3 regions of the Ensifer canadensis genome follow, and region 1 is predicted to be linked to each of the others. Evidence: riboswitches for the same ligand, from Rfam matches in the RefSeq annotation. Region 1 holds a riboswitch; each other region holds the start of a gene.

Region 1 (9,667 bases):
CGAATAGGATTTAAGGAAACATGCAGTGGGTGGCCATCCCGTCCATAGGACGGGTGAACACGTGATGACGCAGTTGCACGTTCGCGCCGGAAACCTCAACGCGTCAAACGCGCGTCGGGCACGGCAAGCGATTTCGCATCTTTGACACGAAGACATAAGACGGCGTCGGACTGAATGGTGCGGCGCCGTTGGCGTTTATTCGGAAATGATCTTCACCCGGTCGCCCGGCTTGATGGTCGAGGTCACCTGCATGGCGTTGATCAGCCGGAACAGATCGAGCTTGCGGTCGGTACCCATCATCCGGGCCGACAGCATGGCGATCGTCTCTCCGGGCTTGACCACGGCGACGCGGATGCGCAGCGGCTTCAGCGACTGTGCTTCGGCCGGCGTCATCTTGCGGAACGTTGCGCGCAGCTGGTTTGCCGTCGGCTCCAGCGCGCGCGACCCTTTTGGAACGGCAGTCAGGAAGCGGTAGATGCGGTTGTCGATGCGCACGACCGTGACGTCGAAGTCCCAGCGATCGGCAGACGCGCGGGCCGTTGCGGCCTCAAGACCGTTGACGCTGATCGGACGGATGGTATCGGGCTGCAGGCCGGTCACCCAGCCGCTGGCGATGTAATCCGTCAGGCTCTTGCGGGCCGTATCGGCGATGCCGTCGAAACGGATCGCCACGTCGCCGGGGCCGGTTGCCAGGACCGCTTCTGCCTTGTTGTCGATCTGGAAGCCGGTCGGCACGTCGAAACGAATGCCGAGCTGGCCATGCATGAAGGTCTGGCCGCGGACATAGCCTTCCTGCGGGCTGTCGCCATAGAGCAGGCCGTCGATGCCGGCGAGATAATAGTCGCGCCCGCGGTCGCCGCTGGTGCCCTCGGCGCCAAACGCGCGCGCGTGCCGGCGCGCGAGATCGACGCGCTGCGGGGCATTCGGGTGGCTCGATAGGAAGTCGAGGCTCTGGTCTGCTTCCGGATCGACCGCGGAGAAGCGGCTGTAGGCGGCCATGGAATCGAGGAAGCGTGCCGCCGCATAGGGGTCGTAACCGGCCTCGCCCAGCATGCGCACGCCGATGACGTCAGCCTGGAGCTCCTGGTTGCGGGAGAAGGCGGCCAGACGCAGCTTGCCGCGCGCCAGTGCCTGCTTGCCGGCGAGATCCGAGGACAGCACCTCGGAGACGACGCGGCTGGCGATGACTTCCGCCTCTTCGCGCTGCTGGCGCTCGATGCCATGGTTGGCGGTGACGTGCGCCATTTCATGCGACAGCACGGCCGCAACCTCGGACGCGTCATTGGCAAGCGCAAGCAGGCCGCGGGTGACATAGAGATAGCCGCCGGGCAGCGCAAAGGCGTTGATCGCCGGGGAATTGAGAATGGTGATGCGGTAGGACTGCTGCGGGTTTTCCGAGACGGCCGTCAGGGCGCCGGCGATGCGGGCGACCAGCCGCTCCGTCTTTGCGTCCTTGTACTCCCCGCCGTAGCTCGCGACGATGCGCGGGTGTTCGCGCGCGCCGAGCTGGGCACGGGGGTCGTTCTTCTGGACTTCGTCGACGATCTGCGGATTGGAGGACGGCGATACGGTCGGCTCGTAGGTCTGCTCGATCACCGACTGGCAGGCGGAAAGCAGCGTCGTCGCAAGCAATGCAACCACAGCACGTGTCCGGAGGCCTCCGCGCTTGGGCGGGAACCGGTCGTTTCTGACTGTATGACTTTCCATGCCTCAGCCCGTTTCCCGTCCAACGCCACCCCACAACAGGGACTCGGGCGGCGTTGAAAGTCTTACTTTTTCAGCCGGATACGTCCGATCCGGGAAGAGTATTCCAGCCCTGGTCTTGCTGTATCTGATTTCAGCGCCACCTGCCTAGTTTACCCCGGTAGAAATAGTTGCCCCGTGGTATCACGGCAACGGATACGCGAATATTCGTGACGCTCCGGCCGGACAATCCGCGCGTCGCATGGCGCGGCGGTCAAATTGTGGCGGAGTACCACGCGCGCTAGAGCATTTCCGGTTTAGACGACGTCGCGGAAACGCTCTATCTGCCTGTTTCCACGCATTTCCTGACGGAAAACCGCTTCGCACTTTTCCTGGAAATGCTCCAAGATTCCACGTCGCATCACGCGTTGCCGAGAAAGCGGTTGATGGACGCCATATCGCGCCGTTCGAGAAAGCGCTCGACCGGGTCATGGGCGATGATACGCCCCTGGTCCAGAAAAAGCACGCTATCGGCCAGCGCCCTCACGTCATCGGGATGGTGCGTGATCATCAGGATCGTGTTGTTTTCCTGATCATGCAGGTCCTGCAGCAGTGCCCGCATACCGGCCCTCATGCCGGGATCGAGAGCGGCAAAAGGCTCATCCAGCAGCAGCAGCGGGCGATGTCGCACCAAGGCGCGCGCCAACGCCACACGCTGTCGTTCGCCGCCGGACAGCGTCGGCGGCAGGCGCTTGCCGAAGCTGTCGAGCCCGACGCGGCCGAGGGCATCGTCTATCCGTGCGCGATCAGCGACCGACAGGCGAAGCGAGGGGCTGATGCCGAAGCCGACATTGGTCGCGACGTCGAGATGTGCAAACAGGTTGTTGTCCTGAAAGATCACGGAGACGGGTCGTTCTGCCGGCGCCTGTCCCGACATCGTCTTGCCGAGAATGCGAACCTCGCCCCGGTCCGGCTCCTCGAAACCGGCGATGACATGAAAGAGGGTCGACTTTCCCGACCCGGAGGCCCCGGCAACTGCGACGATGCCACCTGGCTGAATGGCGCAATCGAAGTGCAGTGCGGTGGTGTCGTAACGAACGTCGACGCCAACAAGTTCTACCGCCGCCTGGGAATTCATGCGTTTCGTCCTTCCGGCACTCGCCTGTCGCCGGCCGTGCCGAGCATGGTGAAGATCAGGCAGATGAGGCCGAGGAAGAGCGCCAGACCGGCTGCATCCGCGGTGCGATAGCTGCCCATCCGGCTGTAGAGCAGCCATGGAAGCGTGACCATGTCCTGCGAACCGAACAGCGCCACTGCACCAAGGTCGCCGAGCGACAGCGCCATGGCGAAGGAGAACGCCATCAGCAACGGTTTCCGGAGCGGCGGCAAGTCGATCCATCGCAGGCGATGGAAGCCGCGGATGCCGAGGCTTGCTGTCAGTCGGTCGGTGCGTGCGGCATGTGTTGCCATCGCCGGTGCCAGGATCCGGTGCACGAACGGCAGCGCCATCAATGCGTTGATGGCGACGACGATGGCGGGGGCGAAACGGGCGACATCGCCGAAGGGGCGCAGGAGCAGAAACCATCCCGCACCGAGCACGACCGGCGGCACCAGTAGCACCAGCGACGTGCTGGCGGTGACAGTGCCCGCAAATGCCCTGGCCAAGGTCGGGGCGTGGCGACGCGCCACGACGATGCCGGCGGCGCGGATCATCGCGGCGGCCATGGTGACGCAAAAGAATGCCGAGAGGACGGCGATGACAATGCTGGTGACGAGAGCACGATGCACGGTCGGGTCGCCGGCAAGCTTCACCAGATCCGCACGCAGGCCGGAACCGACGACGGCGATCAGCGGTGCGCCGATGAAGAGCAGCGAGAACAGGATCCAGCCGGCGTCGGACGTCCGGGAGAGGCCGGTTCCTGCATCATAGCGTCTGGAGATTTTGCCCGCGGTTGCGCTTTGTGCAGGTTCGGTCGCGACACGCGTTAGAGCCAGGAGCAGGGCTCCGGTCATGACGATCTGTAGGGCGGACAGGGCGATCGCCCGCGGCGGGTCGAAATCGAAGCGCAGCGCCTGGTAGATCGCGACCTCGATGGTGCTGGCGGCAGGCCCGCCGCCGAGCGTCAGCACCAGCGTGAAGCTGGTGGCGCAGAGCATGAAGACGAGGCCGGCAGCACCTGGCAGCAATCCCCGAAGGACCGGCCACTCGACAAAGCGGAAGAGTGCGGCTGGCGGCATGCCGAGATTGGCGGCGGTTCTCCAGTATTCCGAAGGGATGCGCTCGAGCCCGGCGAGAAAGAGACGTGCGATAAGCGGCATGTTGAAGAAGACGTGGGCGAGCAGGATGCCGAAAAGGCCGTAGATGCTGATCGGCTGCTGCAGCCCGAGGCCGGCGAGGGCGGTGTTGAGCGCGCCCTGCCGGCCCCAGATCTCGATCAGCCCGAGCGCGCCGACAAGCACGGGCAGGCCGAGCGGCAGGGCCATCACCCGCAGAACCCAGACGCGGCCGGGAAAGCTCGGCCGGCGCGCAAGCGCCCGTGCGATCGGGATGGCAAGAACAACGGAAAGCAGCGTCGAAAGGCTCGCCTGCAGCAAGGTGAAGCGCGTTACCCGCCAGATATAGGCATCGAACAGCACGCTGTTGCCGAAGTCACCGCTCTGGAGCAAAAGGGCTGCAATCGCCAGGCCGACAAACAGCAGGATACCGCCGAGACTTAAAGTCCCGGCGGTCATCGTGATGCGATTTTCGGCAGGCGCGAACAAATGCGCCTCAGTTCTTGCTAATGGCGGCCAGCCATTCGTCGATCCAGGCCTTGCGGTTCGCCGCCACCTCTTCCGACGGCAGCAGGAAAGTCTTCTCCGGATTGACCAGCTTGCTAAAAGCCTCCGGCAGCGGCTCCTTGGTCGCCGCGACCGGCATCATCCAGTTGGTCGTCGGAATGATCGACTGGAACTCCGGGCCGGTCATGAAGGCGAGAAACTGCTTGGCAAGCTCCGGCTCCTTGGCGCTCTTGGTCATGCCGGCAACTTCGATCTGGATGTAGTGACCTTCCGAGAATTCGGCCGCCTGGTAGCGGTCGGTGTTTTCCGCCACCATGTGGTAGGCGGGCGACGTGGTGTAGGAAAGCACCATCGGCGCTTCGCCCTTGGTGAAGAGGCCATAGGCTTCCGACCAGCCCGGCGTTACGGTCAGTACCCTGTCCTTGAGCTTGGCCCAGGCGGCGCCGGCTTCGTCGCCATAGACGGCCTTGACCCAGAGAAGCAGACCGAGGCCCGGCGTCGAGGTGCGCGGATCCTCGATGACGATCTTCTGAGAGGCGTCGCCTTCGACCAGTTCCTTCAGGCTCTTCGGCGGCGTCTTCAAGGTCTGGGTGTCGTAGACGACGGCGAAATGGCCGTAGTCATAGGGAAGGAAGGTGTCGTCGGTGAAGTCGCCGGGTACCTTGACGTTGGCAGGCTCGATGCCGTGCGGCGCGAAGAAGCCGGTGGCCTTGGCCTCGGCGACGAGGTTTGTATCGAGGCCGAGCACGATGTCGGCCTTGGAGGCCGCGCCTTCGAGCTTGAGGCGGGTCAGAAGCTCGACGCCATCGGCGACGCCGACATAGGTGACCTTGCATTCGCAGGTCTTCTCGAAAGCTTCGGCGACCTTGGCACCCGGCCCCCATTCGGTGATGAAGCTTTCATAGGTGTAGACGGTCAGCGTCTTGTCGGCAGCAACGGCATTGGCCGCGAAGACAAGTCCTGCCGTCGCGGCAAGCGCTAGCCGGCTAAGAACCTTGAGTTGCGATGAATTGGACATGGCAGGCACCTCTCCCTAAAAATGATGTTGCATGGGAAAAGGGCGTATCGATCCGATCGCGTCTAATCCCTCCGCCGGTATGAGCCGGATCAGGTTCCGCGGGTTGGCGTTCAACGCCTCTCAGCCTTCGGCCGCCATGCGGTCGGAAGGCACCCCGTTAGAGCGGGTAGAGATTTACCGCCGAGCCGGTTTGATGGCAAGCGAAGTTTGAGGACGGCAAAAGCGCCCGCCCCGCATTTTCGCGCCGCGGCGCATGGGGTAAAATCGTCGGCAGAGTTTGCAGACGCCGAAGGAGCCTGCGATGACTGACATGCTCGTTCGCCTTTATGCACTGCCGGCACAAGCGAGATCACCGCTTGCTGACGGTATCGGCATTCACCGCGCAATGGCACCCGAACGAAGCTTGTTGTTCCCTGGATCGAGCAGACATTTGGCTCCGGCTGGGCGGGCGAGGCGGAGGTGGCCTTCAGATCGACGCCGACGTGCATGCACATCGCGGTGTTCGAGGACCGGATCGTCGGCTTTGCCTGCCACGATGTCACAGCGCTCGGTTTCTTCGGGCCGACGGGCGTCGACGAGGCCATGCGCGGACGGGGATCGGCGAGGCGCTCTTGCGCGTGAGCCTGACGGCGATGCGTGACGCAGGCTACGGTTACGCCATCATCGGCGGCGTCGGCCCGGCCGAATTCTACCGACGCACGGTCGGCGCCATCGAGATCCCCGATTCCAACCCCGGGATCTATGCGGAGATGCTGTTTCCCGATACCTTGCCCGAAGATCACTGACAACGAGGACGCAAAATCGCCGGATCGCGCCCTTGTTCGGTTTTCTTGCTTTTCCTTGCCCGTGCCTTTGCGCTATGGGCTTTGCCATGGCCCGATCCACCTTCACCATTCTGCTCGGCGGTGCACTGACCCCGACCGATCGCCTTGCGCGCCAGCTCGCAGGCAGCCGCTTCGTTGCGGCCGATGGCGGCATGCGGCATGCGCGGGTGCTATCCGTGACCCCCGACGTCTGGGTGGGCGATTTCGATTCGACCGAGGAGGCGCTGCTCGCGGAATTTGCCGATGTCCCGCGCGAGCCCTATCCCGCCGCCAAGGCTGCGACCGATGGCGAAATCGCTGTCGAGGCGGCGCTGTCGCGTGGCGCCGAAGCCTTGATCTTTGCCGGCGCGCTCGGAGGATCACGCAGCGACCATGCCTTCCTGCACCTGCTTCAGGCTGCTTCGCTGGCCGAACGTGGGTTGCCGGTGTTCATGACCTCGGGTGAGGAGGAGGCCTATCCGCTGCTTGCAGGCGAGATCGAAATCGATCTGCCGAAGGGCAGCCTATTCTCGATCCTCGGACTGACCGATCTCATCGGGCTTACGATCGTCAACGCGCGTTATCCGCTCACCGATTTCACGTTGCCGTTCGGGTCTTCGCGCACCGTTTCCAATGTCGCGGAGGGTCCCCTTCGCATTTCCCTCGACACCGGCCGGGCGATCGTTCTCGCCCGCCCCTATGACCTTTCCGGAGCCTGAGCCTTGGCGCCTCCCATTCTGAAACTCGACGATATCTTCCTGACCTTCGGTGGCACGCCGCTTCTGGCCGGCGCCAACCTGCAGGTGGAGCCGGGGGATCGCATCTGCCTTGTCGGGCGCAACGGTTCCGGCAAATCGACGCTGATGAAGATCGCCGCCGGTCTTGCCGAAGCGCAATCGGGCGAGGTCTTCCGCCATCCGTCCTCGACCGTTCGCTACCTGCCCCAGGCACCGGATTTCGAAGGCTACGACACGGTGCAGGCCTATGCCGAGTCGGGCCTTGGCCCAAGCGACGACCCGTATCGCGTCGCTTACCTACTGCAGCACCTGGGTCTGACCGGCGAAGAAGACCCGGCACGCCTTTCCGGCGGCGAGGCGCGCCGCGCAGCGCTTGCCCGGGTGATGGCGCCGGAGCCGGATATCCTGCTGCTCGACGAGCCGACCAACCATCTCGATCTGCCGACGATCGAATGGCTCGAAGACGAGCTGACCCGCAGCCGTTCGGCCCTGGTGCTGATCTCGCACGACCGGCGCTTCCTCGAAAAGGTCTCGAACGCGACGGTCTGGCTCGATCGCGGCCAATCCCGCCGGCTCGACCGCGGCTTCGGCCATTTCGAGGCCTGGCGCGACGAGGTGCTGGAGGCGGAAGAGCTGGAGCAGCACAAGCTCGGCAAGGCGATCGAGCGCGAGGAGCATTGGCTGCGCTACGGCGTTACCGCCCGGCGCAAGCGCAACATGCGTCGTCTCGGCGAATTGCAGGACATGCGCTCGCGCCATCGCGGCCACAAGGGGCCGCAGGGCTCCGTTCAGGCGGCGGCTTCCGACGCCAAGGAATCGGGCAAGCTGGTGATCGAGGCGGAGAAGATCACCAAGGCTTACGGCGAGCGGACGATCGTTGCGCCGTTTTCCATTCGCGTGCACCGTGGCGACCGGATCGGCCTTGTCGGCCCGAACGGTGCCGGCAAGACGACGCTTTTGAAGATGCTGACCGGGCAGATCGAGCCGGATACCGGCACGGTGAAACTCGGCACCAATCTTGAGATGGCGACGCTCGACCAGAAGCGCGAGGATCTCAACCTCGACGATACGCTGGCCCACTACCTGACCGACGGCCGGGGCGAGAGCCTGATTGTCAACGGCGAGCAGCGCCATGTCACCGGCTACATGAAGGACTTCCTGTTCCAGCCGGAGCAGGCGCGCACCCCGATCCGCGAACTGTCGGGCGGTGAGCGCGCCCGGCTGATGCTGGCACGCATTCTCGCCCGCGCCACCAACCTGCTGATCCTCGACGAGCCGACCAACGATCTCGACATCGAGACGCTGGACTTGCTTCAGGAGGTCGTCGCCGGCTTTGCCGGAACCGTCATCCTCGTCAGCCACGACCGCGACTTCCTCGACCGCACCGTGAGCTCGACCATCGCGCCGGCCAATCCCGAAGCGCCTGACGGCCGCTGGATCGAATATGCCGGCGGCTACACCGACATGATGGCGCAGCGCAAGGGCGCGATCGAAGAGCGGCGCAAGACGGAGAAGGCGGAAAAGGCCAAGGTGGCCGATGCCGCTGCCCCCGCAGCCGAGGCACCGAAGGCCAAGGGCAAGCTCTCCTACAAGCAGAAGTTTGCACTCGAAAACCTGCCGAAGGAAATCGCCAAGGCGGAGGCGGAGGCAGCCAAGCGCGAGGAGCGGATGGCCGACCCCAACCTCTTTGCCAAGGACCCGAATACGTTTGCGAAACTGGCGAAGGAGCTGGAAAAGCTTCGCGGCGATCTCGCCCGCATGGAAGAGGAATGGCTGGAACTGGAGATGCTGCGCGAGGAGCTCGAGGGCTGAGCCTCGCCGCTCCCGCGTTGAAAGTTGGCAAGGGGTATGATAAGGAAAACTTATTATATCTCTCGTGAACGATCCTGATGCCGACAAAACTCGAATCCGAAACCATCGGCATGTTGCTGACCGATGTCTCCCGCCTTCTGCGTGGCGCTTTTGACCGCAAGGTCAACGCCATGGATCTCGGCATCACGCCCGGTGAAGCGCGCACGCTGATCCAGGTGGCGCTGACCGAGGGCATCAAGCAGGCGGAAATCGCCACGCGCATGGGCATCGAGCCGATGACGCTGTCGGCCTATCTCGACCGGCTGGAGGCGATGGAGCTGGTTGCCCGTCTGCCCGACCCGGCCGACCGCCGCGCCAAGAACGTCGTCATCACCGACAAGGCCGATCCGCTGCTCGCCGAGCTGATGGCGGGGCTGCGCGAGATGATGAATGCCTATACGGAAGGGCTCGACGAGGCGACGCGCGACATGCTCTGCGCCAACCTGCGTATCCTGCGCGAAAATTTGCGCGGCCTCGATCCGTGCGTCGCCGGCAAGGAGAAGGGTGCAAAGCCATGACGCGCCGCATGAGCGAACGGCGCACCAGCATCATCGGCGCCTTCCTTGTCGCGCTCGGCCCCGTTTCCATGGCGCTCTATACACCGGCAATGCCCGAACTGGTCCGCGCCTTCTCCTCCAGCGAGGCGGCGATCAAGATGACGCTGTCGCTCTACTTCGCAGGCTTCGCCTTCGCACAGCTGGTTTCGGGCACGCTCTCCGACGTCATCGGCCGCCGGCGCACGACGCTGATCTTCATGACCATCTACCTCGCCGGCAGCCTGATGGCAGCCTTTG
Region 2 (9,667 bases), on a different replicon from region 1:
ACCTGCAACGATTCTTTTGCAGGATTTACGTGTCATGTTTATCGCTGGTATTTAAACGAGCTTGGATTTTCGGCCATGTGGCAGTTGTATTTGAAGTCTAACGAAGGTACGGGCGTGCCTTCGGGGAGGAGCTTCATTGGAGATATGTTCTACGTCACTTGTTTAACGTGAATCCCATTGTTCAATTCGTGTTGAGTATCGCAACGATTTGTGGCTATGTGATGTAAAGTATCCTTAGGAGGGGCAGTTCCGTGGTGAAGATTTGCTATCCGCCTGGCCATTTTTTTTCGCCAATAGTTGACCCGGAACAACTTCGGCGCGTTGTCCCAAAAACCAGGCCTATGCCGCCAAAATCATTGCCTGATGTGGCGATCGACGACGCGGCTATGACCAAGTTGTGGACTGATGTCCTCGCCCCTATCGCCAATACGGCGACCTTTTCAGACGAACCCGGTAAAGTTCACCGTTATCACTATAAAAACCCTTCGTACTGCGTTGGGGATGGCACTGTGCTTCGGGCGATGCTCCTTAGCATCAAGCCAAAACGCATGGTGGAGGTGGGGTGTGGGTGGTCCTCGGCGTGCACTATGGACACCATCGAAGAGGGTGAGCTAACAACTCAAATCACGTTCGTTGAGCCGTTCCCCAAGCTTCTCCGCGATGTTCTTCGCGAAAATGATATTGCCCGCGCGCGAATTATTGAAGCTGGCGTGCAAGATGCTCCGATGGAGATTTTCACAGAACTGGAGGCGGGCGACATATTGTTCATCGACTCCACTCACGTTGTTAAAACCGGTAGCGACGTTGCCTACGAGTTGGCAGAAATTCTGCCTCGTCTAAACCCTGGTGTGATCATCCATTTCCACGATATCTTCTATCCATTTGAGTACGGTTACAAATGGATCATGGAAGACAACCGCTCTTGGAATGAAATTTACTCCATACGCAGCTTCCTCGCGTTCAATAGCTGTTTCCATATAATGTTCTTCAATGACTACATGGCCCAACTGCACGGCGACCACATGTTGAAGACATTCCCGCCGTTCATACGAAATTCCGGCGGCGCGCTCTGGCTTAGGCGTCTGTACTGAGCCATTTTTGAGGCGGGCGCTCCAATAGTTCGCAGGCGTAAACGCACGTCGCGCAGTGGCTGAAGCGTCTCGGCGCAATTTGCGTTGTCGACCGGGCGGCCGAGGCGCGAGCACCCCAAGTCGAGCATGCGCCGACACTGGGGGATACAACTCTGAGATTCCGGGGGGCTTGGGGGGTGGTAGGTAGCCAGACGGTCCGGATTCCGCGTTAGGATGCCTCCACAATGCGCCAACGCTTATGCCTTTAACACGCGGGTCGCCGGGGCATTGTTGCGACAGCAAATGAGCGGCGGATCGGCCACAGTCAGGTCCAGCTCAATCATGCCCAGCTTCTAGCTCTGTGGACGGTATGGACTGGAAACGAGTTCGGTCTACGCCGATCAGGCCTCCTGAGATTGTTGGGTAAAACGGCCGCGGCGAAGTGAATCAGCGGCCTGAAGCTACGGGCGGATCTTGGCAAGATATGCTCTGATCAAGCCCATGACGCTGCCCGATATCGAACTCCCGGATGACGTAGAGGCTCTGAAAGCCATGGTCCTTGCCATGGCCGAAAAAGCAGCCCGCGTCGAGGCCTTGGAGAGACAAGATCGATGATCTCGAGGCCCGCAGCGCGGACGCCGATGAACGGATCGAGCGGCTGACGCAAATCCTGAAAGCCTTCGATCGAGCCCGATTTGGCCGGCGCTCGGAAAAGCTCGCATCATCTACCCGCGGCAGGGTCGCCTGCCAGAGAGTAAAGAGGTCTTTGACGATCGCTGCAGAGGTCTCTTGACGCGCTGCGATCTTCATCAATGCCAGCGAAAGTGCCGCCGGCCGCGCTTAAGCGCAAGAATGCCGTGTTCTGCAAGCCGTCACCGAGATCGCCTATGGCCGACAATGTCGACGTCTTCGAGCTCAAAAATGGGCCCCTGCGGGAGGGGCCGAGGGTTCGAAAGCGGCAGCGGGGTGTCTGCCTGATGTCACGTGGAATGTCCCGAAAAGCGTGTCTCTAAGAGGATTGCTCCTTCCTTTAGTTTTCATTTGAAATAACGCCCCAGTTTAGGCAGTTGGTACTAAAATTTGTCTTGGTGAATGGAGTTTACATTGCCGGTGAACGCGCTTTTTGGCAAGAATAAATCGCAATATGCTCAAGTGTTACTTTATGTGAACTAATTCGACTTTTGCCCTGTTGCGAATCAGGAGCACCTAACATTCACAGAAACGGCGATTCGACCGGTCGCACAGAGAGTTTTCGAGGGGGTGTTGACAGCCATTCCAAGATCTTCCATCTTTTCACGATATTCCGAGGGGTGCACATCTTGTGCTGAGATGGCGGTGAGCCGGACCCTTGAACCTGATCCGGGTCATGCCGGCGTAGGAACGGGAAAAGAGCCGATTTCGGCAAACTAATCGCGTCTTCGCTTTCACCTGGATCTCCGTGATATTTTGTCTGGAGATCGATCGATGCTGTCTTTTGCCAAGTTGCCGCCGAATGGCGGGTTTGCAATTCGTCCGGGTTGCTGCGTCGGCTGACCGGCGATGCGCCTGGCGTTCACATTTGTTCGCAGCCTTGTTGTGCTTGCTGCTCTCTGGCAGACGGCGGTGGGTGTGTTCGCGTTACCGCGCTATCTTTTACCAACGCCGATGGATGTACTGGCCGTCTTTGCGCGGCAGCCAGAATTTCTGCTCGAGCAGAGTCTCGTGACGATCGCCGAAATGCTGGCCGGGCTCGCGTTCGGCACGGCGTTCGGCGTTGCGACGGCAATCGGGCTGGCGGCTTTTCCGCGGTTTGGAAAGCTCGTCTGGCCTTTTGTGCTCGTCCTTCAGGCCTTTCCCGTTTTCGTCATCGCACCTTTGCTGGTGCTGTGGTTCGGCTTCGGCATGGTTTCGAAGATCGTGATGGCGGCGATCATCATTTTCTTTCCCGTTGTCTCTGCGTTTTCGGACGGTCTGCGCCGTACAGATACGCAGATCCTTGATGCCGTCGCGCTCACCAAGGCGAGCCACTGGCAGGCGCTGCGGCTTGTGCGATTGCCGTTGGCGTTGCCCGGCTTAGTGACTGGCCTCCGCGTTGCTGCCCCGTTGGCACCGCTCGGCGCCGTCGTTGGCGAGTGGGTCGGCGCCTCGGCCGGCCTCGGCTTCGTTATCGTCCAGGCAAATGCCCGCATGCAGACCGATGTCGTCTTCGCTGCGATGGCCATTCTTGCCGTGCTTGCCGTCGCCCTCAGGCTGCTCGTCGATGAGGCAACCCGTCCACTCGCGCACTGGGCGCGGGAAACCTGAATTTCTGAGATCAATTGGGAGAGTTCATAACATCATGATCCGTAAATCTCTGCTTTCCGCCAGCCTCGCACTCGGCGTGGTCTTTGCAGCTGGCTCAGCAACTGCCGCTGAAAAACTGACAGTGATGCTGGAGTGGTTTGTCAATCCCGACCATGCGCCGATCGTCGTCGCCAAGGAGCTCGGCCTGTTCGAAAAGGCGGGGCTCGATGTTGAGCTCGTGCCACCGGCAGACCCTTCAAGCGTGCCGCGTCTCGTCGCTGCGGGGCAGGCTGATATCGGCGTGCACTATCAGCCAAACCTGTACCTTGACCATGCTGCAGGCCTGCCTCTGGTTCGCATTGGCACCCTGGTCGAGACGCCGCTCAACACGGTCACTGTCCTTGACGACGGTCCGATCAGAAGCCTTGCCGACTTGAAGGGCAAGAAGATCGGCTTTTCCGTCTCCGGTTTCGAGGATGCAATGCTCGGCCGAATGCTTGCCTCGGCCGGTCTCAAGAAGGAGGACGTCGAACTCGTCAACGTCAACTTCGCCCTGTCTCCGTCCCTGATCGCCGGTAAGGTCGATGCAACGATCGGCGGCTTCCGGAATTTTGAACTGACGCAGATGCGGCTCGAGGGGCATGCGGGCCGTTCCTTCTTCCCAGAAGAGCATGGCGTGCCTGTTTATGACGAGCTCGTCTTCGTTTCCGACAAGGCAAAGGTTGCCGACAAGCGCTTGCGGCCCTTCCTGGTCGCGGTGGAGCAGGGTGCGATTTTCCTCACCAATCATCCGACTGAAGCCTGGAAGCTGTTCGTCAAGGCTTATCCGAACCTCGATGACGAACTCAACCGCAGTGCATTCACGGACACGCTGCCGCGATTCGCCAAAAGGCCGGCGGCGCTCGACCGTGGCCGCTACGAGCGGTTTGGCGCTTTTCTTGCCGAAAGCGGTTTGATCGGCAAGGCACCTGATGTCGACGATATCGCGGTGGAAATCCGATGACGGGTACATCGGACTTCGTCGAAAGTGTTGCCGCATCGCTGGCGCTTGTGCGGCAGCGCCGCCCCCGCGTGCATTGCCTGATGAACACGGTGGTGCAGAAGTTCGTAGCCGATGGACTGGCAGCTCTGGGTGCGATCCCCTCGATGACATCGGCCCTGGAAGAGGTCGAGGCTTTTGCCCAGCGAGCCGATGCGCTCGTCGTCAATCTCGGTACGCTTGATGAAGAGCGCCGGAGGGCGATCCGTTTGGCAGCGGCGGTTGCGCGCGATGCCGACAAGCCGTGGATCGTCGATCCCGTGCATTGCGACTATTCGCCTTCGCGGCTTGTCTTCGCCCGGGAACTCATCGCAGCTGGCCCTTCCGTTGTTCGCGGCAACGCAAGCGAGATGGATATCGTCGGTAACGCCAATGGCGCGCTGAGGATCAAGACCGGGGCAGTCGATGAACTCACACTGGATCTACATACGATCCGGGTTGAGAACGGCCACCCCCTCATGGCGCAGGTCACGGGTACCGGGTGCCTCTCCGGCGCCTTGATCGCAGCTTTCATGGCGGTCGAGCCGGATCGCCTGAAGGCCGCCACGGGTGCACTGCTGACGAGCGGCATCGCCGCCGAAATCGCTGGGGAGCGTTCGAGTGGGCCCGGTACCTTCGAAGCTCTCTTCCGTGATGCGCTCGCAGCGCTGCGCCCCGAAGATATCATTGTCAATGCCAGGATTTCCCATGCCGAAAGTTGATTATCGCCTCAATGCCCTCGTCGATGCCCGCCTTGGCGACAAGGCGAGTTTGGCTGATCTGGCACGCATCGCCGCGCTCAATGGTGCGACGCTGATCCAGTATCGCGACAAGACGAGCTCGACACGGGAAATGATCGAACAGGCGCGGGCGATCGCCGCTGCTCTTGCAGTCACCGGTGTGCCCTTCGTCGTCAATGACCGCATCGATGTGGCGTTCGCAGCCGGTGCTGATGGTGTTCATCTCGGCCGGGACGATATGGATGCGGCAACGGCGCGCTCGATCATGGGCGATACCGCGATTATCGGTCTGACGGTCAAGAACGAAGCGGACGCTGAGACGGCGATTGCCTCGCCGATCGACTATGCTTGCATCGGCGGGGTCTATGAGACGCTGTCGAAGCACAACCCCGATCCGCCTGTTGGCCTCGAAGGGTTCGCCACACTTCGTGCCACGTTTCTGGCGGCCAAGCCGGACCTGCCGGTCGGCGCCATTGCCGGCATCAGTGCGCAGCGCGCCGCGGAGGTCATTGCCGCCGGAGCCGATGGTGTTGCAGTCATCTCCACAATCTTCGCCGCTGTGGATCCAGCGGCGGCCACGCGCGAGTTGCGCGCTTGTGTCGAGAAGGCTCTGGCGGAGTCTTCGCGATGACCGCCATTGCTGTCACCATTGCGGGCTCGGATTCCGGTGGCGGGGCGGGCATCCAGGCAGACCTCAAGACCTTTTCGGCTCTCGGCGCCTATGGCGCGAGCGTTATCACCGCGATCACGGCGCAGAACACCAGGGGTGTCACGGTGGTCGAGGATATCTCGCCGGCAATTGTCGAAGCACAGATCGATGCGGTGTTTTCGGATCTCGCCATTGGCGCGGTAAAGATCGGCATGGTGTCCTGCGGCGAGACGATCGCGATCATAGCCGACGGACTCCGCCGATACGGCAAGATGGCCGTGCTCGATCCTGTGATGGTCGCCACATCTGGCGACGCGCTGCTACGCGCAGATGCAATTGCTGCGTTGAGCGACCAACTGCTGCCTCTGGCGCTGATCGCCACGCCCAACCTGCCGGAGGCGGCATTGCTGACCGGGCGCGCGATCGCGACGGACGAGGCCGAGATGGGCCGCCAGGCCGAGTTTATTCTGAAGGCCGGCGCGCGTTCGGTGCTAATCAAGGGCGGACACGGGCACGGCCCCGAGGCGACGGATATCTTTTTCGACGGAGGAGACCCCGTCCGATTGACGGCGTCGCGCATCGAAACGACGAATGATCACGGCACGGGATGCACGCTGTCGGCGGCGATCGCTGCCGGGCTTGCAGGCGGAATGTCACTCGCAGACGCCGTCATTGCCGCCAAGGATTATCTACACGGTGCCATCGTTGCCGCCGGCGATCTCAAAGTCGGGCAGGGACGGGGACCAGTCCACCACTTTCATCGCTGGTGGCAGCCCGATGTTCGCTAGCGCGGCGCAGGCGTTTTCGCTGCAACTGGAGCGAACGCCAGAGCTTGCCGGAGCGTTTCTGCTTGCGCTCCTGCTCGTCACCATCACGCTCACAGTTGTTCTCCGATATGCGGCGGCAAGTGGATTTACCGGGGCAGAGGAAGCGGCGAGCTGGTTGCTGGTGGCACTTGTCTCGATCGGGTTGCCGATTGCCTCGACCGCTAGGGGATTACGATCGATCTGTTTGACGGAGGACTGGCGTCTGGTCATGGCCACGACAATGCGCAAGTTTTACGCCGCTCGTCGCAGTTCGTTGGGAGTGGCAACGCCGAATCGTGGCTCTGGCCAAGGCACATCGCACTTCGGGATCTGCGTGCATTGTTCTCCGGCACCATCATTCTGCTTGCTTGTATCATCCTGATGTCGGGCAGCCGTAGAGCGGCGCTCAATCTTGGCGGCGTTTCGCCGTCGCTCGGCCTTTCCGAAGGGCTGCGTCCGGCGGTGCTGAGCGCCGGGGGCGTGCTGGCGATTGTTGCGGTTCTGCTCCACCACCTCGCAGAGCGCCGCTTTCTCGCATTCGTTTCGATGCTGGTGGTTGCCGCCGGAGCGCATTGGGCGGTCGGCGCCGCGCCGATCTTGAGCCTGGCATCGCCCAGCGTCATCCTTTGCTGTCTTGCACTTGCGGCAATTTTCGCGGGAACGCCGCTCCCTCATGCCTTTATCGCTGCGGCCTATGTCGCTGTCGCTTTCGGCGCGCCGATGCCGGAGGAGGCGATGGCGGCGGCCACTTTGTCCGGCATGTCGCGTTATCTGCTGACCTCTATTCCATTCTTTCTGCCCGCAGGCGCGCTTTGGACCGCGTCCGGGATTGCGAGCGACTGGTTCGGTTCGCCGCCGCCCTTGTCGGCCATCGTCGCGCCGGGCTCGGACAAACGGTGCTGCTGAGCGGCGTGCTTTTTTCCGGTGCCTCCGGATCGTCGATCGCCAAAGCGGCGTTCGGCACCGCCGCTTTCATGCCGCAGCTGACGGCGCGTGGCACGCCGCCTGAGCGCGCAGGGGCGCTGATCGCTGCCGTCTCGGTGCTCGACAACATCATCCCGCCATCGATCGCCTTTCTGATCCTTGCCGCTGCCGTGGATCTATCGACCGGCAAGCTGCTGGCCGGGGGGCTTTGTCGCAGGCCTGGTCACGGCGGCAACGCTTGCCGTTGCCATCCATTTCAACGGCGCGACGACTGCGAGCGCCGACAGGGTATACGCCGGTGAGTGCCGACGATTTGGCGTTCGAGCTCTGCCCGCCTTCGGTCTTGGTGTCATTGTCGTTGCCGGCATTCGCGCTGGTGTGGTGGCGCCAACCGAGGCTGCTGCACTTGCGGCCTCCTATTCCTTGGTCGCGGCCATCTTGAAGCGAACGACGATTCAAGAGATTGGAGCTGCCTTCCGGCAATCGGCGCGCGAACCGCAGCAATCTTGTTGTTGATCGGTTCGGCCGCGCCCTTCGCGTTCCTAATTGCCGTTGATGGCGTGGCCGCTCAGTTGTCGTCGGCAGCGGCTTGGATCGAATCCAACCCGTTTATGGTGATTGCCGCGCTCAATGTTTTACTGCTGGGCGTTGAACTGTTCCTCGATATCGGTGCGGCGATTCTGTTGCTTGCACCGCTCACCCTGCCGGTCGCCGTCTCGGCCGGTATCGACCCCATTCATTTCGGCGTCATCCTCGTCGTCAATCTGATGATCGGCGGTTTGACGCCACCCGTGGGCATCGTCGTGCAGACCGTCGGCAACGCTTCCGGTGTCCCCGTTGTGGAACTGTTTGCCGCATCGCGGCCCTATCTGCTCGCGCTGCTGTCGGCGCTGGCACTCCTCAGTTTTTCTGCGGCGCTGGTCGCCTGTTTTTGAACCCCAAGGGAGGGATGGATATGCTTCGCCTCAATCGCCGTGAGTTCAACCTGGGCCTGCTTGCCACCGGCGCTGCAGTGCTCGCCGCTCCGGCTTTGACCGGCCGGGCATTGGCCGCCCGCCCCGTGCTCATCGCGTCGCTGCTGGGTCAAAACAAGCCGGAGACCAAGGTTTGGCTCAAGATACGCGATTTCGTCGAAGCCAAGCTTCCGGGACGATTTGCCTTCAACATCGTGCCGAATGCAGCACTCGGCGGCGAGAAAGATGTCAACGAAGGTCTGCGGCTGGGTGCCATTCAGGGGAGCCTCTCCACCGTTTCGGCCCTGTCTGCCTGGGCGCCGGAGAGCCAGCTCTTCGATATGCCGTTTCTCTTCCGCGATGCCGACCATGTCCGCGCGACGGTCGCTTCCAAGCCCGGAGACGCGCTAAAGGCGAAGCTCGAAGGGGAGGGTTTCATTGTTGGAGATTATGTCAACTACGGTGCACGGCATCTGCTTGCCAAGGAACCGCTGACGCGTCCCGGCGACGTGGCGGGAAAGAGATTGCGCGTCATTCAGAGCCCGCTGCATGCGACGCTGTGGGAGAGTTTCGGCGCCGTCCCCGTCGGCCTGCCGATCACCGAGACCTACAACGCGCTCGCAACCGGTGTCGTTGACGCGATGGACCTGACGAAGTCGGCCTATGCCGGCTTCAGGCTCTACGAGGTCGTGCCAGATGTGATCGAGACCGGTCACATCTGGGCATCGGGCGCGATCATTTTTGCCAAACCCTTCTGGAACGGCCTGACGGCCGAAGAGCAGGACGTCTTCCGGGATGCAGCCATAGAAGGCGCACGGCATTTCAACACATTGATCGTCGCCGATGAGGCGGCCTCGGGCGAGGTAGCGAAAACGGCGGGTGCGCGCTTCCTAGCCGCCGAAGATCGCGAAGAATGGGTCGCGGGCGCACGAAAGGTTTGGGCTGCATACGCCGACAAGGTCGGCGGCATGGAGGCGATCGAGGCTGTGCGGGTAATGGGTTAGGGCGGCATCTGCTGGCAAAGCGCTAAAGCCGAAATCTTCTAGTCAGTTTCATAATATCGCTAGGGTTCTCATTGCCCTAGCTTCGGTCTACATTGCCGCGAATCATATGCCACAAGTTGACGAATGCAGGGCCCACAACATGGTCACGCGCCGATGAAGTCGAGTATTGCTCATCTCCCTGAGCGTAAGCAGCGTGAGCTCGCGCGCGTTGTCGAAGTGTTGCACGAGGAGTTCGAAGATG
Region 3 (9,667 bases), on a different replicon from region 1:
CGGGTTCTCCGCATCGAGGCCGGCCTTCGTAAACGCGTCCTTGTTGTAATACAGGATCGGCGACGACGAATTATAAGGGAAGGACAGCATCGTACCGTCCGCCTTCGAATAATAAGCGACGATGCCCGGCAGGTATTGATCCTTGTTGAATTCGTAACCGCCCTTCTGGAGCACCTCTGCCACCGGCAGGATCGCGCCTTCCGCACCCAGCATCACACCGCTGCCTGCATCGAAGACCTGCAGGATGGCGGGCGCCTGCTTGGAGCGGAACGCGGCAATGCCGGCGTTCAACGTTTCCGGGTAGGTTCCTTTGAAGACGGGCACGACTTTGTAGGCGGTCTGGCTGTCGTTGAATTCCTTTGCCAGCTTGTCGACAACTTCGTTGTTGGCGCCGGTCATGGCGTGCCACCAGGAAAGCTCGGTAGCGGCCAATGCGTTTGAAGCAAGGCCGACTGAAAATGCGGACGCGACCACGACGGTCCAGTTCAAATGTCTGAACATGATTCCTCCCATTTCTCAAAAGCCAGGGCATTTGGCACGCCCGGCAAAATCGATCCTCCTCGATCGAAGCTTGCACAACCTTCGTTGCGAAACCAAAAATTAGTAAAAGCGAAATGAAATGAATACGCAACGAAAATGTGACAATAGAACACGTATTCCACTTAACCATGGCGTGCCGTGTCACCGAGGCCGGTGGAAATCCCAGCCAAATCTGCGCGATTGGGCGAGATTGTTGCGCCTCGGTTTTGGCTGCCCGGGGGCGTGGGCGCATGGTCGCGAAGCGTGAAATGCCTCGGGAGTGCGGAGCGGCTTGCCGGGGGTAGTCGGTCCCGGTTCCCGGCCTGCGGCCGGCGCTTGCGCTGAACCTCCGCGGCGACCCTTTTAACCGGTCAAGCCGCGCGCGAACGGGCTTTGGCCGCGATAGCGGCCGCCGCCTGGTACGCTCATCCTTTTTTGGGCGTGCAGCATGACCAGCGTGGGCACATCGCGCGCACGGAGCCAGTTTCGCAGAGATGCCCAGCCGGCAAGGCATCAGGCTCAGGACTGTTAAGCCTGCATCGTAAGCGATTTTGGACTTGTCTTTTCTAACAGGATGCTTGTGAGGCGATCGGACCGGAAAGCGTCGCCGCAACGATGGCCTCATTCTCGAGAAGGCCGGCCACATCAACTCGGCCGGCGGTTGTCTGTGCTATCTGACGGCAAAGGCGCGGCCAGGGGAGTTTTCGCTCGGGCCAGTGTTGATGGCGTTGTTGCGAGCAAATGGCGCTTCAGTCCGGGAGCCTTAGTAGCGCCCAAAGTGGCGGTCTATGACTTGGATGGGCTCATGCTAGACTTTTGCGCCGGTCGAATGGGCGCAGATGGCTTCCAGGAGTTTGATCGTCATTGCCTGTGCCAGGCGTGGAATCTCGAAAAGCCTTCACGGTACAAAAGTCTTGTCATGATGGTCTCCGCGAACTGCGGGTTCATCTGGCGAGCGACTTTTAGAGCCTTCTCGCATTTGTCTCCGAAGGGCGTAAGGGCTCATTGAGATACTCGACACCGTGATCCCTCACGACGCAGGCGATGTCGAACATGTCGCGGGGCTGCATCGTGGCCCTGCGGTAAAATATTTTCTTTGCGATGATTTCGCCAGGGGTCTCAAGCAGGACGTCGCGACCGCGCACCTCCGCTTTCACCGTCGGGTGGTCAGTGAGGCTGGGCGCGCAGATAAAGTCGATTTCGCCAACATTCTCGAAGACGATCTTCAATGTTCTTGATCCATCGGACTGATAGCCGTCAGGGTTGATGTCGAGCGCGTAGCCCTGTGTCTTCGGGTTCAGAAGCTGCGGATCATCGATGAAGATGTCGACATCAAAGCTCTCGCGATGATCGATCTGGAGCATCAGGGCGGTACCGCCTCCAAAAGTGCAATTGTCGATCAATGTGAGTTGGGAGCTTGCCTGATCGATAATGCGGCCAGCGTGGTCAAACAGGTCCCCCCATCTGCTGGCTGGGTGTTCGACCAACTATGCCGCCCGCGCCAAAGGAAGCGGGTAACCGGCGAGTGCCGAGAACTTACGTGCTAAGTCGGAAGCGATCGCCGGATCAACGTGCATTTCGCCAAGAAACGAGATCTGAAGGTTCTCGTCTACCTCGGAAAAAAAGGAGAACGCCGACGCATCGAAATTGACTGCGCTGGCAGGATCGGAAATCTTGGATGCCAATTGCTCAGCCGAAAGCTTCGTCCCATAAGGGGCATTGACAGTCGACAAAACCTTTACTGCAACAATAGACATCTTCCTCGACCACAGCACCTTCAGGTTTCTATATACCTTGACGATGCTTGCGAAACAAGGATCGTCGGTGACTACGCCGTCACACGTTAGCCTCGCGGCACTCTTCTAGGCATCTATATTCGGTCGATTTTCCGTTGTGGCGGCTTTTCTGAGGGTGAGGCTCATCTGGGGACGGTGCTCGGCCGTGGTCGCCGGCTGGGAAACGAAGATCTCGTTCACGCTGGCGCAATGCGCCATCGTGAGGTTGCAGCGATCCATCGCCTAGTTCTGTCCTCGGGATCCTGGCTACGTGTAATGTCGGTCACGACCGCGGCACAATCCGCGCCATGGGTGAGGACGCCATCAATGCGTTCAAGGTTCAGTCCACCGATCGCAACCAGTGGGGTCGGTCCGATTTTCTTCTTCCATGTGGCGAGGCGAGCAAGTCCCTGCGGCTCCCACTTCATCTTTTTGAGAACGGTCGGATAGACCGGACCCAACGCGACATAGTCGGGCGCGACTGACAGCGCCATATCGAGTTCGGCCTCGTCATGTGTGCTGACGCCGAGCTTAAGGCCGGCCCCACGGATCGCGGCCACGTCAGCTTGCGCCAGATCTTCCTGGCCGAGATGAACGAAATCGCAGCCTTCGTCGATCGCCATGCGCCAATGGTCGTTGACAACAAGTTGGCAACCGTGTCTCTCGCATATGGTTCTGGCGATGCGGATATCGCTACGGACTTCGCTATCGGGTCTTTCCTTGATGCGAAGCTGGACCAGCCTCACTCCAATTGGAACGAGGCGTTCGACCCAATTCGCGCTGTCGACAATGAGGTAGAAGGGATCGAGCTTCATGAGAAGACCGCCTTTCCGATGACCGGGGTGGAGGGGACTGCCATGTCTCTCGGTTCGAGCATGCCGGCTTCAAAAGCCAGCCGACCGGCCTCGATCGCCTTGGCAAAACCCGATGCCATCAAGGCCGGATTTCCGGCACCGGCCACCGCCGTATTCAGGAGCACGGCATCGAAACCGAGCTCCATCACCGTCGTTGCATGCGAAGGGCGGCCGATGCCCGCATCGACAATCAGAGGCACGTCCGGGAAGTGTGCGCGCATCGACCTCAAGGCGGACAGGTTTTGTGGCCCCATGGCACTGCCGATCGGAGCACACCAGGGCATCAACACGCGGCAGCCAGCCTCCAGCAGGCGCTCGGCAACGACCAGATCGTCGGTCGTATAGGGAAAGATCTCGAAGCCTTCGTTTGAAAGGATCTGTGCGGCTTCGACCAGCGCGAACACATCCGGCTGCAATGTGTCGTGATTGCCGATCACTTCGAGCTTGATCCAGTTCGTCTCGAAAACCTCGCGCGCCATCTTAGCAGTGAGCACCGCCTCCTTGGTGGTGTGGCAGCCGGCGGTGTTCGGCAGTATTTTCGTCCCGAGCTCGCGGATCAGTTCGAAAAACGCACCTCCGGCTTTGCCGCCGGCCGTCTCTCTCCTCAACGAGACCGTGATGATTTGTGTCCCTGAAGCCCGCACTGCGTCCGAAAGCACGGCTGGAGATGGATAGCCCGCTGTGCCCAGGAGCAGTCGGGAGGTGATTTCCGTGTCGTAGACTTGCAGCATGGTCAGCCACCTTTCATCGGCGAGAGAATTTCGATGCGATCATGATCGCGTAAGCGCCATCGATCGCGGTCGGCCGCGTGAACGAGTTCGCCGTTGACAGCGGTCGCCAGCCAGCTTCCTTCGTAGTCGAGTGCAGCCATCAGTTCGGCGAGCGTCGAGCAGGCGACCTCGTGCTCTTCGCCATTGACGTTAAGGTTCATCATAGAACTCCGATCTGTGGTCCGGGTTGAGCAGAAGTTCGGCAACGTCGTGCGCAAGAGCCGGCGAGAGCAGGAAACCATGCCGATACATACCGTTCACGGAATAGATCGAACCGCTTTTCGTGATCCTTGGCAGATTGTCGGGGTAGGCGGGGCGAATGCCAGTTCCGGTTTCGGTGATCTGCGCTTCGCCGAAGGCCGGGTGCAGGGCGTAGGCTGCGTTTAAGAGCTCCATCAGCGACCGTGCAGTGATAGGACCGGACAATTCGCTCTCTATCATTGTTGCCCCGACCATGAAGACGCCCTGGCGGCGTGGAACGACATAGACGGGGTGTCGAGGATGCAGGAAGCGCACTGGACGCGACAGTTGAATGTCGCCGGTGCGCAGATAGAGCATCTCGCCACGCACGCCCCGCAGTGCCGCGTCATCCGGGAGCCTGGCAGGGCCTGTGCAGTCAATATGCGAATCGACACGGCGATCGACGGTGGCATCGGTCGCCTGGCCGAAATGAAAACGCACCCCCATGGCGATTAATGTGTCATGGAGTGAAGACAGCGCCTCTCTCGGATCGAGATGCGCTTCCCTCGGGAAGTAGAGTGCACGAGAGAAACGGCCGGCGAGATCTGGTTCCAGTTCGGCTATCTGGTCTGCATCAAGCCGTCTGTGCCCTTTGGTTCGCGCCGCGAAGCGATCGAGCTCGCGTGTATCGCGCGCGGCGGCGACGACAAGTGTCCCCTCTTGCACGACCTCATCGGGCAGCGCCGTCTTCCACCACTCGATGGCTGTCGCGCCGACGCGTTCGACTTTCTCGTCGGCACTTTCGCGCTCACACCAGGGCGCCAGCATGCCGCCGGCAAACCAGGATGCGCCGGCGCCAATCCGTTTTGAACGTTCGAAGACGTAGACCTCAATGCCGCGTCGCGCCAGTTCGTATGCGGTGACAAGGCCGACGACACCTGCTCCGTTGATCAGCACCCGCCTCATTTGGCAGCCGTTCGAGCTGTTACCTGGCCGGAGCTGTAGGGCCATTCATCCATGCGCCGCACCGCTAACGGGCGTCGATGTTGCCGTCTATGTCCGCGGTTTGGCTCGTGTACGACATCTGAAAAAACCATTGGTCGGCTCCAACCTTGACGTTTGGAGACCCAGATCTTGGCGCTGGAAAGATAGAGACACGTCCACGCGATCGCAAAGGAGCTGTCGCAACTGCCGTCGTTCCCACCGTCCCTACGCCAGCATGAACTGGATCAGGTTCAACGGGTCATTGCGCTGCGGTCGAAGGAGCCGATCCGCCCAGCAATATCTCAGCCCCTTGTCGGGACTCCCCTGGTGAATGAACCGAGTTGAACGGCCAATGCCGTGCTTTGTCAAGCGTTGTTAGTTCATTCCCAACGGGGCTAGAAAGTCATCCGCATGCCTTAGAGCACATCTCAACGCGTATCGCGCTGAGAGGAGCAACATGAGCCGGCGCATCAATGCGGCGGGCCTCGCACTCGTTTAGCGGCGGGAAGGCATCAAGGAGCATGCGTTTAGTAGAAAAGGCGCTGCAGCGTGAGTTTTGCTCTCAGGCAAGTGGAGGCATCGTCTGCCACACTACAATCAATGTCTCGAATGTTCTCAAGCGATTCCTTTCTCGCTTCTTCATTGATGTCGCTCAGAGACCTTTCATGGTTGGTGCCGTCCCTGGAAGTGACAGTACACACATTTCCCAAGCACACCGTCGTGTCCGCCTGCGCGGGCGCGCCCGAGGCGATGAGAGCCACGGCGATCAACGTGCTCATGCAGTTCGACCATTTCTCCTCGGTAGGGCGCCGTCCTGCATCCATGAGAGTCCCCCGTTTTGAGTGGTTCACGGTGCAAGCCCGGTCGGAAAATGGCCAGCACCCAGTAAAAAGGAAATCCGAATGGCGCCATATCTGTGCAGAAAATTCGCTCGGCCGCGAAAGGGCGGTCAATGCAAGCAACTTCACCTCCGTCATGGTCGCGCTCGATCGCTATGGCGACATGTTTGGTCTCGATAAGTCACGCCGCCTGCTGCTCGCAGCTGGGACATGAACGTGCCGATTCGATCGCGAGGTCTGGGGACCGACGCCGGCGCTGAATTAACGAGCACATGCATATCAGATCGGGCCTCGGATCCGGAATATTTTCAGCTGTCTCTGGGGCATCTCGATGACGGCGTGGCCGTTGCGCGGCCACGCCGACCGGAGTATGCTTGGCGTAGTGTGATCCCAGTCGAGGGCCGAGAGTGGGGCAGCGCGTCACTCTGCGGTGTTGAGCAACACATCGCCTAGTGCAGCATACTGGTCGGTTGCTGTTCGCTCTGAATTCGACGTGTTGGGCTCGCCCGCCTACAGAACCAGCGACCGCACTCTGTTAACGCCAACTCATCCGTATTGCCGAACCTAAATTCATCCATCAGGAATTTTGCGAGGCGGCCAGCGCGGATGTCTTGGCGCGGGATCCTCGTTTCGAAGCAAATGCGATCGAATATCCTTTGAAGTGTATCGAGCTGTTCGGGTGCGAGTTCAAAACCTGACTGGTCAAAGTGAATAGCCATTTAGACCTCCCTTCTTGAGCTACCGCCTTCACCGAAGAGAGAAAGATAGCGAAATCTTTAATTGGCTCCAAGTGAGCAAAAGTTGAGATTTGCGTGCGTCGAACTGCTGCTGGTAGCGGGGAATCCGGCTCAGAGCCCACAGAGAAGCGGCGCTTATAAAAGGCGCCGCGGGGACGACAGCGGAAACGAGACGACTCCTTAGCCGCTCCTTTCCTTAAATGCGAATTGTTCTCGCCAATCATCAGATTTAGTTCGATATTTAGTCGTTGCTGAGATTGCTAGCGGTCTTCCCGCAGAGCCCTAAAAGAAGGCCGCTCTTTTCCAGTTGTCCCGCCGGGTCAGGCAGCCACCCTCCCAATTAACCAGCTATTTGTTTGAGCGCATCGTGGTCGTGGATGCCGCTTTGAAAAAGGCTGATCAGGTGCGCCGCGAGCGTAACGGCTTCATCGCTATCAAAGGCGAGGTGCCTTTCCTGAACCATTTCCCGGAAGACACATTCGATCTGCTTGAAGTCGTCAGGCGTTACAATCCCTGTGCGAGATCGAACCGCTTTACCCATAGCCCTAATCCCAGCCAGCCCAGGGGAGAACAGGGCCGACGTTTGCCCCGCATAGAGTATGCGCCGTTGCTGGGGGGATTACACTGGAATCGTGGAGGGAGATCCAGACGGTCTTTGGGTTGGAGAGTAGCCAGACCGTCCGGAGCCCACATTGGGTTGCCTCCACAATACACCAACGCTTATGCATTTAAAAACGCGTGCGGTAGGGCATTGTTCCGATTGCTAATGTATCGTGAATCTGTTCGGCGTGCGTGCCTTATGGCTCTGGCTAAAGTACCCGCCCACGGTTCTCGACCAAGGTGCCTGCGGCGATTGGGTAAAGCTGAAGTGCATCCAGAGCGACGGCTTTGTAGTCGTCGGATGTGAGCCATCGACGAAGGTGGCCGGCGCGATTTCGCGGTTGCTGCTTACGGCGAGGCGAGGCAACGAGCTGGTCTATGTATGCGGGGTCGGAACAGGCTTTACGGACAAAATGGCCCGCGACCTTCGCAAGCAATTGTCGGACATGCCGCCGGTCGCGCTCAAGCGCAAGAACGCGGTTTTCTGTGAGCCGGCATTTGTCGCCGAGATCACCTATACCGAGATCACCAGCGAAGGGAAGTTACGGCATCCATCGTTCGAAGGCCTGCGCGAGCTGGCCGAGAACGTGGATGTCTTCGAGCTCAAAAAATAGACCGGGGAAGAGGGGCCTTGGAGCTGATACGTTGGGGCGCTCTTATAACTCGGGTGCGACAACAATGTTCCATCGCTGCGGTCGACAATCACCGTCGGTGTTTTGCACCCGGATCACGTTACCGTTGTTGTTGCTGCACTGCTTACAACGCATGCGTCGACCAGGTGCCACGATCGACAGAGTTGTGCCGAACCGTCGCGCCAGGCCGTGCCGATCGAGGTGATCCCGGAGCGCTGCTTTGCTTGGGGCAGGGGCGTGCGCCCTGGGACCTCTAGCGACCTAGAGGCCGCTCTGGACAATCGGCAGCCACAGACCTTCGGCGCAGCGCCAGCCGGTTAGTGGAATGTCGCACTTTCGGTCGAACTTGCCAATTGGCGCCTCGCGAACACAATTCACAGTCGAGCGAAATGGGTGTCCTGGGACCTGGAAGGTCGTCTGAGCATAGGAGGCGGTGCACGAAAAGTATGTGAGGATAACTAGGGCGCATGCGATATAGTTCGGCATTGCGGGATCCTCTCCAATTTTAGAAGCTGCTAAAGTTACTTCAAAACGGAGCGATTTGCCCTTAGCCTTTTCGAACTAGCTCAGGCGGAGGGGACTCTTGTTCAAACATGGGAAGCTTCATTCCTTCCCATCCAGGATAATCCGCAACGTCCGGATCATATTTGCCGCATCGAGCAGGGCAGCCCTAATTTCTCCTTTACTCGGCTCTCGACAAAACCACGCTGGCACACCTCGTCGGGAACGTGTTGCCACCATGCTGCTAGAAAGGTGTCGTTCTGCAAACGGTTAAAGGGGGACCCGTCATGGAGCAGCGACGGGAAGCTCCGTCATCCGTCGTTCAAAGCGCGGCGCGAGCTGGCCGATCTTCGAGAAAAAAATGGGCCCCTGCGGGAGGGGCTCGAGAGTTCGACAGCACGTGGCATGTCCGCAAAAAACGCGTCTCTCAGAGGATTGTTCCTCCCCCAGACAAGCCTTGCAGGCGCTATCGACGTGGGCCAACATTGGGCGCCTTGTAGATCGACGGCCCCATGCCCCGATACTCGGGTTGAAGGAACGTGAATTCGTAGCTCCGGGTCAATGCTTCGACCAGCGCATTGACGATGGCTGTACGGGCGAACTCTTTCCTGTTGGCGTCAATGGCGACGAGGTCTTTCGCCACTGCCTCGGGCAGCTTCCAAAGCTCGGCCTCGACGAGCGCGACAACTTCGGCATCGTCGACCGCAGTCCCGGCGCGCTCGATACGGTGGTTGATGCGGATATGCCTGACGAGTTCCTCAGCAATTGAGCGGGCGCTGTCTTGTTCGCGGCGGCGCGAAACGCCTGTTCCTGCGAAGCGGCGTTTGGTCGATTGGTCTATCACCGCCAGATGGATGGCGACGAATGAGGATAGCTTGGCGTGGTCCGTCACTTGCTGAACTCCAGATAGCATTCTTCAGTGCCCGATCGTCGATCGGGGCGAGTTGTGCCGCATGTCTGAGATTGGCGCCCACCTAGCGCCGGGGGTCAGGATCGCTTGGCCGGTGGCCATTCGATCTTGTGTTCGAAGCAATACCAGTTTGGCGCCGACCGTCCGTGGGCATAGCCGAAGCCGCCCCACTTCATGCAGCAGGGAGGTTCGCACAGATGCTCGGCCAGGCTGCTTTCCGCTCTCTTGGTAGCGCCAACCTCGTCGCTCATGCTCAATGCCTTCTGAGTAAGCTGTTCTACAAATGTTCTCATTAGGGCAGAGAGTCAACGACCAGATTTGGGGAGGCTCTCCGCATAACTCAAAAAGGGGAGCGCTGAATCGCGG

Evidence for each region. A riboswitch is a leader RNA that binds a small molecule or an ion and turns the genes downstream of it on or off. The one in region 1 is predicted to bind thiamine pyrophosphate.
Region 2: linked by a shared signal. The riboswitch ahead of J3R84_RS23850 (ABC transporter permease) and the one ahead of thiB (thiamine ABC transporter substrate binding subunit) in region 1 are both predicted to bind thiamine pyrophosphate.
Region 3: linked by a shared signal. The riboswitch ahead of thiO (glycine oxidase ThiO) and the one ahead of thiB (thiamine ABC transporter substrate binding subunit) in region 1 are both predicted to bind thiamine pyrophosphate.

Annotation. Positions count from the first base shown of each region.
Region 1 covers NZ_CP083370.1:3,539,949-3,549,615, reverse strand. The annotation lists gene J3R84_RS17280 (M48 family metalloprotease) at 196-1,707, opposite strand; gene J3R84_RS17275 (thiamine ABC transporter ATP-binding protein) at 2,105-2,821, opposite strand; gene thiP (thiamine/thiamine pyrophosphate ABC transporter permease ThiP) at 2,818-4,422, opposite strand; gene thiB (thiamine ABC transporter substrate binding subunit) at 4,454-5,482, opposite strand; TPP riboswitch at 5,532-5,649, opposite strand; partial or broken gene J3R84_RS17260 (GNAT family N-acetyltransferase) at 5,784-6,267, shown strand; gene J3R84_RS17255 (thiamine diphosphokinase) at 6,354-7,004, shown strand; gene J3R84_RS17250 (ABC-F family ATP-binding cassette domain-containing protein) at 7,008-8,834, shown strand; gene J3R84_RS17245 (MarR family winged helix-turn-helix transcriptional regulator) at 8,912-9,391, shown strand; gene J3R84_RS17240 (multidrug effflux MFS transporter) at 9,388-9,667, shown strand, end outside.
Region 2 covers NZ_CP083371.1:911,059-920,725, forward strand. The annotation lists gene J3R84_RS23840 (class I SAM-dependent methyltransferase) at 252-1,091, shown strand; partial or broken gene J3R84_RS23845 (IS66 family transposase) at 1,572-1,800, shown strand; TPP riboswitch at 2,367-2,468, shown strand; gene J3R84_RS23850 (ABC transporter permease) at 2,610-3,353, shown strand; gene J3R84_RS23855 (ABC transporter substrate-binding protein) at 3,391-4,335, shown strand; gene J3R84_RS23860 (hydroxyethylthiazole kinase) at 4,332-5,072, shown strand; gene thiE (thiamine phosphate synthase) at 5,059-5,721, shown strand; gene thiD (bifunctional hydroxymethylpyrimidine kinase/phosphomethylpyrimidine kinase) at 5,718-6,527, shown strand; gene J3R84_RS23875 (hypothetical protein) at 6,885-7,451, shown strand; gene J3R84_RS38525 (TRAP transporter large permease subunit) at 7,358-7,771, shown strand; partial or broken gene J3R84_RS23880 (TRAP transporter large permease subunit) at 7,719-8,404, shown strand; gene J3R84_RS23885 (TRAP transporter substrate-binding protein) at 8,425-9,426, shown strand; gene J3R84_RS23890 (nucleotidyltransferase and HEPN domain-containing protein) at 9,580-9,667, shown strand, end outside.
Region 3 covers NZ_CP083371.1:962,954-972,620, forward strand. The annotation lists gene ugpB (sn-glycerol-3-phosphate ABC transporter substrate-binding protein UgpB) at 1-501, opposite strand, end outside; partial or broken gene repC (replication initiation protein RepC) at 1,090-1,286, shown strand; gene J3R84_RS24135 (hypothetical protein) at 1,482-1,883, opposite strand; gene J3R84_RS24140 (hypothetical protein) at 2,007-2,276, opposite strand; gene J3R84_RS24145 (thiamine phosphate synthase) at 2,492-3,109, opposite strand; gene J3R84_RS24150 (thiazole synthase) at 3,106-3,879, opposite strand; gene thiS (sulfur carrier protein ThiS) at 3,882-4,079, opposite strand; gene thiO (glycine oxidase ThiO) at 4,069-5,064, opposite strand; TPP riboswitch at 5,287-5,418, opposite strand; gene J3R84_RS24165 (hypothetical protein) at 5,632-6,135, shown strand; gene J3R84_RS24170 (hypothetical protein) at 6,371-6,640, opposite strand; gene J3R84_RS24175 (hypothetical protein) at 6,999-7,199, opposite strand; gene J3R84_RS24180 (ATP dependent DNA ligase) at 7,432-7,872, shown strand; gene J3R84_RS24185 (hypothetical protein) at 8,858-9,283, opposite strand; gene J3R84_RS24190 (hypothetical protein) at 9,379-9,552, opposite strand; gene J3R84_RS24195 (hypothetical protein) at 9,607-9,667, opposite strand, start outside.